One region of the Fodinibius saliphilus genome, then DNA from elsewhere that is predicted to be linked to it. Evidence: riboswitches for the same ligand, from Rfam matches in the RefSeq annotation. Region 1 holds a riboswitch; the other holds the start of a gene.
What was found. A riboswitch is a leader RNA that binds a small molecule or an ion and turns the genes downstream of it on or off. The one in region 1 is predicted to bind thiamine pyrophosphate.

Region 1 (4,244 bases):
GTTGGTTTGTTAGGATCAAAGTATTGGGCTCAAAATCCAACGGTACATCCCGGCAAAGTTACAGCGAATATTAATCTTGATGGGATGAACGTTTATGGGAAGACCAAAGATTTGGTGCTTATTGGCTATGGACGAAATAGTGTAAGCGATACAATTGAAGATTTGGCAGAAGAGAATGGTCGAAAAGTGAAGCCAGATCCCCATCCTGACCGAGGATATTTTTATCGATCTGACCACTTTCCCCTAGCGAAAAAGGGTATTCCCGCTATTTTCCCTAACTCGGGAACAGAGTATGTGGATAAACCTGAGGGGTATGCGGAAACTGTGGACAGTTTGCAGAATGCAAATTATCATTCTGTGAATGATGAAATAAATGAGTATTGGGATCTTTCTGGAATGGTACAGGATGTGCAGCTCTTTTTTAATGCGGGATATAGAATTCTAAATGCTGAGGAGATGCAAAGGTGGGATAAAGGGGATGAGTTCAAGCAGATGCGTCTTAAGATGATTGAAGAAGTATCAGTCCAAAAATAATTTTGAAAGATATATCGATGACAATCGTTTGTGGAAAACGAAATAATAATATTTTTAAATGAGGAAAGAACTGATGAGAAAAATTATAAGTATATGTTTTGTAACCGCTGTAGTGTTGATGGGAATAGGGACAGTTCAGGCCCAAAGTGATTCTTCTGACAATGTTAAAATTACTATCACTGAGTTTAGCGATTATCAGTGCCCGGCATGTGGGCAGTACCATCCTATTGTTAAGAAAATAAAGAAAGAGTTTGGCGACCAAGTCGAGCTCAAGTTAAAGCATTATCCCTTAAATATGCATCAATTTGCTGCTCTTGCTGCACGAGCAGTAGAATCTGCCGGTAATCAGGGGATGTTCTATGAGATGCACAATATGCTTTACAATAATCAAAGGTATTGGTCAAATTCTGTTAACCCTGCACCTATATTTGAAGGTTATGCTAAAAAAATAGGCCTTGATATGGAAAAGTTTCGCAATGATTTGAATGCGGCGGAAACCCAAAAAGCTGTTATGCAGGAAAAGGAGGAAGGCAAAAGGCGAGGAGTGAATTCTACTCCTACCTTCTTTATTGAAGGCGAAAAACTGGATCCTCTTCCAAGGTCATATGAGCAGTTTAAGGAAGTGGTTGAAAAATATCTTGCAAAGAAGACAGGTTAAGTAACCGTTTAAAAGCCTTTTATCCCTAAGGCAGGGGCTTGCATTGCATGCGATAAAAGGATAGCTTCACCTACTATTTAGAATTAAGTATTGCTTGTCGTTAGGAGTGCTGTAGGAATGCAGCTGAGATGACATCCTGGCTACCTGATCTGGTTAGTACCAGCGGAGGGAAACGACAAATCATTAGTACTGATTTTTCCTGCCTCTTTCTGGCGGCGAGCAGCATAATAATTTATATGGCTGATTCGCTGACATCCCCAAATATAGGTGACTTGTCTGAAGAGCAGATTATTGCTCTCTTTGCCAATTCATCATCTTCGCCCAATGAGATCGGTATAGGAGATGATAGCTCTGTAACAGAGGGGCCCAGAGGACTTAAGCAGCTTATAAGTACAGACCTTATTGTAGAGCATGTCCATTTTAGACGCCAAGAAATTTCCCCCCGTTTTTTGGGCTACAAAGCACTGGCTATAAATCTCTCCGATATTGCTGCCATGGGTGGTAGGCCTACCGGTTTTTACGTATCCTTGGCTCTGCCCAAAGAGTTATCTGTAAATTGGCTAAGGCAGTTCCGAAATGGATTAGTTGCTCTTGCCCAAGAGTATGACATTTCATTATTGGGAGGCGATACTACTCGTTCACAGAATGACATTATTATAAATATTACAATTATCGGTGTTGGGAAACCGCAGCAGGTAAAGCTGCGCAGCGATGCAGAAGTCGGTGATATTTTATGTGTTACCGGAACTGTGGGAGATTCAGCAGCCGGTTTTGAAATACTATCACATCCAGATCAATATACCCATCTAGCGAAATCAGTGCGCCAGCAGCTATTAGGGCGACATCAGGAACCTGAACCGGAAGTTGAAAAAGGGCAGTGGCTGGCCCAAGAAAAAACGGTACATGCAATGATTGATCTTTCTGATGGGTTGTTAAGAGATGCTTACCACATAGCCCATCAAAGTCACTGTCGTATTAAAATCGCGTTAGAACAGCTTCCATTGTCGCGTGCTTTCAGATCTTTTTATGAAAAGGATGGTACTCATGAACAGGCACAGGAGTTTGCGGTGGTTGGAGGAGAGGATTATAAGCTCCTATTGACAGTAGCCAAAGATGGCGTTAAGGATTTACAAAAGAGGTACAAACAGAATTTTGGCACCATCCTACATCAGATAGGAAGTGTTAGTGAAGGTGATTCTGAGGTTGGAATGTTACGGAGTGGGGCATCGGTAGAAATTAAAGAACAAGAGTTCAAACACTTTAAGGGATCTTAGTTTTATGCAAGATAATTCGAAACAGACGTATGATAAGGTATTGACCATTGCCACCTCTGATAGTGGAGGAGGGGCCGGCGTACAGGCAGATCTTAAGACCATTTCTGCATTGGGATGTTATGGAATGTCCGCTTTTGCTGCTCTTACGGCTCAGAACACACAAGAGGTGCGTGCTATTCATGAGGTGCCGCCCCAGTTTTTAAAAGACCAAATTGATGTGGTGGTAGAGGATTTTGAAGTAGATGCAGTTAAGATAGGAATGTTATTTACCGGAACTCTAATGGAAGTAGTTGCAGATCGCATTAAAAAACATGATCTGAAGAATATTGTGTTAGATCCGGTTATGGTTGCTCAAAGTGGTGCTCAGCTTATACAAGATGAGGCCATCGAAGTAATAAGAGAAGAACTGTTTCCATTAGCAGATCTTATTACTCCAAATATTCCAGAGGCTAAACGATTACTGGGGTGTGATATAAACGGTCATGAGTCGATGAAAAAGGCGGTTCAGGATCTCTTAGAAACCGGTGCTGGGGGAGTACTACTTAAGGGCGGACATTTCGAGAAGCAAGAAAGTATCGATTATTTGGCGATAGCATCAAAAGACCCGGAGCTGCACCAGTTTAAGGCAAAACGCATAGAAACAGATAATACCCACGGCACAGGTTGTACCCTCTCTTCAGCTATTGCTGCGTTCCTGGCAAAGCGATATTCTATGCCTAAAGCTGTTGAACAGGCAAAGCTGTATATCACGCAGGCTATTTCGGCAGGTAGTCAATATGATATTGGGAGAGGCGGTGGCCCGCTACATCATTTTCACCAATTTTGGAACTAGTATCTAAACATAAAGTATTGAAAAGGAATGGAATTTACTGACAAGCTTTGGCAAGAAATTGAACCTATCTATGATCATATATTAGAACTGCCATTTATAAAAGAATTGACGGATGGTACCTTATCGGAAGAGGTATTCACTTTTTACCTGAAGCAGGATACTTTATATCTGTCTGATTATTCACGAGCGCTTTCACTGGCAGGTATTCGGTCGGACAGCAATGAACAAGCTCGTCAGTTCCTGAATTTTGCGACCAATGCTATTGATGTAGAGCGAGAGCTGCATGGCGAGTTTTACGAAAAGTTAGATGCGGGAAGTCCCTTGCAAAAGTCGCCTTCCTGTTTTGCATATACTAATTATTTACTTGCCACGGCAACGATGAGAGATAATGCCATTGCCATAGCAGCGCTACTTCCGTGTTTTTGGATATATCGTGAGGTAGGACTTCATATTTATGAACATGCTGCTCTTGAAAACCCCTATCAAGATTGGATCAATACCTATGCAGGAGAAAAGTTTAATGATAGCGTTGAAAAGGCAATTGCAATAACAAACCGGGTTGCGGAAGAGGAGCCCAATCGCCGCCGAAAGCAGATGATACATGCTTTTGTGCGTTCTTCCCAAATGGAGTGGAAGTTTTGGGACAGTGCATATGAGATGGAACAGTGGCCCCGTCAACCTAAGAATGCTGTTCCGGCATAGGTGAATAAAACGATGAAGAAACGATACAAACTTAAACTTTCTGACATCTTAGTCACCACAGTTATAGCCCTTGTTTTTGGGGTGATTTATAAGTTATGGGGGCCTCTATACTACGCTATAAAGCCGCTTGGTATGCATCTTGAGCAATTGATTTATGGTATGTGGTTTATTGCAGCAACGGTCGCTTTCCTGCTTATTAGAAAACCGGGGGTAGGGTTATTAGCAGAGGTTGCAGCAGCTTCGG
Region 2 (4,244 bases), 330 kb from region 1:
AGCAGGCCGGCGGAGGATATTCCGGCCTTGGTATAAAGAAGCCAGTGGGAGATACCTTAACATTGAAAGATCGCCTGACCCATCACCATACAACAGGATTATCCACCGTGGAGATTAGTTCCATGAATGCGGAAAAGTTAGTCAGTGAGTTTTCTAATTATTATAAAAAAGCTCAAAGTAATCCCGCTGGTGAATACAAGACTTTTGTTATTGATAAGGATAATAATCCCGATAAGTTGCGGGCTTTATTCAAGCTTCTCGACAAGCACAAGGTGGAATACGGACAAGCCTCCGATGACCAACGGGTATCGGCATACAACTACAAGACAGGACAAAAGCGTCGTCAGCGTATTGAGGAAGGAGATTACTTGGTAAGTGCCTATCAGCCAAAGTCAGTATTGGCTCGTATATTATTTGAACCGCGTCCTGAGCTGGCCGATTCTGTAACCTATGATATCACGGCCTGGGAGCAGCACTATGCTTATGGGTTAGATGGCTATGCTGTACCAGAAGAGCTGGATATGAAAGCAGCTTCAATGCCTGAAAAGAAAGTTGACAATGCTGTAAATGAAAACGCCTATGCTTACCTGGCAGAATGGAAAGACCTTTCGGATGTAGGTTTGTTGGCTGACCTCTTAAAGCATGATATCAATATTCGATTTTCAGAGAAAGAATTTAAAATAGAAGATCAATCGTATGACGCCGGTACGCTGGTAATCACCCGTTCTGATAACAAGTTTAAAGGCACCGATTTTGATAAGTTGGTCAATGATCTTGCTACCGAGCACAATCAGCATCTGGAAGCGGTGCCAACCGGTTTTGTACAGTCCGGGGCAGATTTTGGCTCTTCTTCCGTGCGATATCTTGACCGACCGCGCGTTGCCTTGCTATCCGGAGAAGGAACTTACTCAAATATGGTAGGCGAAGTGTGGCATTATTTTGATAAGCAGATTGATTATCCGGTTACCCTGCTAGATACTGATTATTTCGGTGAGGTAGATCTTAATAACTACCAGGTGCTTATTATGCCCTCGGGTAATTATAATGGTGTTATTGATAGCAGCCGATTTGATGATATCCGAGAGTGGATTTCTTCCGGCGGAAAACTTATTGCACTACAGGGTGCAAACGGTTACTTAGCAGGTAAGGAGGGGTTCAGTATCGAAAGAAAGCCTGATGATGGAAATGAGAAAGAGACCCCTGAATCTGGCACGGTTCTCAATGAATATGGTGACCAACAGCGTGAATATATATCGAACTTTAATAGTGGTTCCATTTTTAAAATCACCATGGATAATAGCCATCCTTTGGCATTTGGATATGATGACAGCTATTTCTCTCTTAAACTAAATGCTGATGCCTATAAATATCTTGAAAAAGGGTGGAATGTAGGCGTTGCTAAAGCAGACGCCCATATGAGTGGTTTCATAGGGTATGAAGCTGAGGAGAAGCTACATAACACGCTTACTTTTGGTGTGCAGGAGATGGGAAATGGTTCTGTTGTGTATATGGTTGATAATCCATTGTTTCGTGCTTTTTGGTATAACGGGAAGCTGCTGTTCGGTAATGCCGTATTTATGGTAGGGCAGTAAGTTGTTACACAAACAGTTTTATTTTTACTGGCTCTTATACTTTGTCTAGGAGCCAGTGTATTTTAAGAGATGTGGAAATGCATCATTCTGTTTGAAAACTTAGATCGGGGACGAGAATATAGTTGAAGACTTTGAATGACCCCCGCTTTGTCATTATGAAGAGCGGTGTGATGAAGAGTTTGAAGCTGAACCACAATCAAACCCTTCTAAGGGAGAATAGATGCCATAGTATTTTCCCCTCCTACTGCCTCACTTTGTTTTTTTATCAGGATGACACTTAGTTTTGCAAAGGTCTCTAGTATTCATTTGAGGTCGTCATTTAGTGTTACACTGCAGCATCTTTTCTTTTAAAGGGGTTTTACCCCACGATATTGCAAAGGCACCAGTATTTATTTTGTCTTATCTTTTGAAACTTCCGCCTTATGCCCGTATCTTTGGGCGCATTCTAACTTTACAAAGGTTGGGGGTGCTTGCAACAGCAGGCTGAGACCATACCCTGAGAACCTGAACCGATTAAGATCGGCGTAGGGAAACCAAGGCAGTGATACTACCGAAAAAAGTACAATAACTGCCGGATTGATCAGCATTCCTTGCAAGTTCATCTCCCGCTCTTATGAATCCTATAAGACGGAGGAACTTATGTATTTCAAACTAATACGAGCAACAGCATTTCTATGCTTTTTGATGGCAATGAGTACCACACTTGTTGCTCAAACTATAACCGGAATGGTTATTGATGCACAAAGTAATGAACCGCTGCCCGGGGCGAATATTATTCAGCTCGATACTAAAAACGGTATTTCGGCTGATGAAAATGGAGCCTTTACCCTGTCATTAAAAGAGGGCGCTTCATCAAAAATAAAAGTGACTTTTGTTGGCTTTAAATCCAAGACTATCGACACGACAAAAAGAGGAGGTGAGCTTACTATTAGCTTGGTGCCCAATACCGTTATTAGTAATGAAGTGTTCGTAAAGGCTTTGCGTGTAGATGAAGCCTCGCCCATGGCTTTTGATAATGTGAGCCGTACAGATATTGAAAAGAAAAATCTGGGTCAGGATATGCCCTACATGATGAGTAGCTCTCCATCAGTAACAACAACTTCTGATGCCGGGTCCGGGGTTGGGTATACAGGGATGCGAATCCGAGGTGTTGATCAAGGGCGTATAAATGTAACTATTAATGGTATACCGCTTAACGATGCAGAATCACACGGCGTATATTGGGTCGATATTCCTGATTTAGCTTCATCCGTTGAAAATATCCAGATCCAGCGTGGTGTGGGGACATCGACGAACGGAGCCGCGGCCTTTGGGGCTACGGTGAATGTACAGACTTCACAGATGCGATCGGATGCCTATGGAGAGGTGAATACCGGGATCGGCTCATTTGATACCAAAAAAGCTAATGTAATGCTCGGTTCCGGTCTTATGGAAAATGGGTGGCAGTTCGAAGGCCGTCTTTCAAAAATTACGTCAGACGGATATATCGATCGGGCATCATCGGATTTGAAATCGTTTTACCTTTCTGCAGCTAAGCATGGTGAGCGAAGCTTGCTGCGAGCCGATGTGTTCTCCGGTAAAGAAAAAACATACCACGCTTGGAATGGGGTTTCCGAAAGTAAATTGGAAAACGGAGAACGTACCTACAATTCTGCTGGTACCGAAAAACCGGGTACGCCCTATAAAGATCAAACCGATAATTACCAGCAAGACCATTACCAGCTACACTATTTTTATGACTTGGCGAAGAACTGGAATGTCAATGCCTCGCTACACTATACCTATGGTCGGGGTTATTATGAACAGTATAAGGCAGATGAAGAACTCGGTGACTATAGTATAAGTCCCGTTATCTTTAGTCAGGATACGGTCTCGGAAAGTGATCTGGTTCGCCGTAAATGGTTAGATAATCATTTCTATGGCACCGTTTTTTCAACGGAGTATAATATCGAGGATAAGGGATCCATTACTCTTGGTGGTGGCTATAATGAATATGATGGAGATCATTTCGGTGAAGTGATCTGGGGTGAGTATCTCGGTAATACCAATGTCGAAAATCGTTATTACGATAATAATGGCTTTAAAACAGATTTTAATACTTATCTAAAGGGGCAGTATAATATTACAGAGGCATTGACAATCTATGCTGATGCCCAAATTCGACGTGTTACGTATAAGTTTTTAGGTAAGGACCGTATCAAAAATCAAAGTAACAGCTATGATATTGTAGATGTTAAGCAAACCGACGAATTGACTTTCTTCAATCCCAAAGCAGGACTCACTTATAATAAGGGTAACCATAGAGCCTACTTTTCTTTCAGTATGGCCAATAAGGAACCCACTCGTGACGAATATGTGGATTCGACTCCTGAAAGTCGTCCTGAGCACGAAACATTATACGATTGGGAAGCCGGATATAAAGCAAGTTTTGAACGATTTTTTGTTAGTGCAAACTTGTACTTCATGGATTACAAGAATCAGCTCATTTTAACTGGTCAAATAAATGATATTGGATCAGCTATTCGACAAAATGTGGATAATAGTTATAGGGCAGGTATTGAGCTGCAAGCCGGTGCTAACATAACGAATGGTCTGGAATGGAGTGGAAATGCCACAATAAGCCGCAATAAAATTGATGAGTATAACTATTAC

Region 2: linked by a shared signal. The riboswitch ahead of FCN14_RS13240 (TonB-dependent receptor) and the one ahead of thiL (thiamine-phosphate kinase) in region 1 are both predicted to bind thiamine pyrophosphate.

The regions. Positions count from the first base shown of each region.
Region 1 is NZ_VAWF01000004.1:403,677-407,920, reverse strand. It holds gene FCN14_RS14750 (M28 family peptidase) at 1-534, shown strand, start outside; gene FCN14_RS14745 (DsbA family protein) at 608-1,192, shown strand; TPP riboswitch at 1,285-1,380, shown strand; gene thiL (thiamine-phosphate kinase) at 1,429-2,466, shown strand; gene thiD (bifunctional hydroxymethylpyrimidine kinase/phosphomethylpyrimidine kinase) at 2,471-3,298, shown strand; gene tenA (thiaminase II) at 3,326-4,000, shown strand; gene FCN14_RS14725 (ECF transporter S component) at 4,013-4,244, shown strand, end outside.
Region 2 is NZ_VAWF01000004.1:69,439-73,682, reverse strand. It holds gene FCN14_RS13245 (M14 family metallopeptidase) at 1-1,592, shown strand, start outside; TPP riboswitch at 2,045-2,140, shown strand; gene FCN14_RS13240 (TonB-dependent receptor) at 2,232-4,244, shown strand, end outside.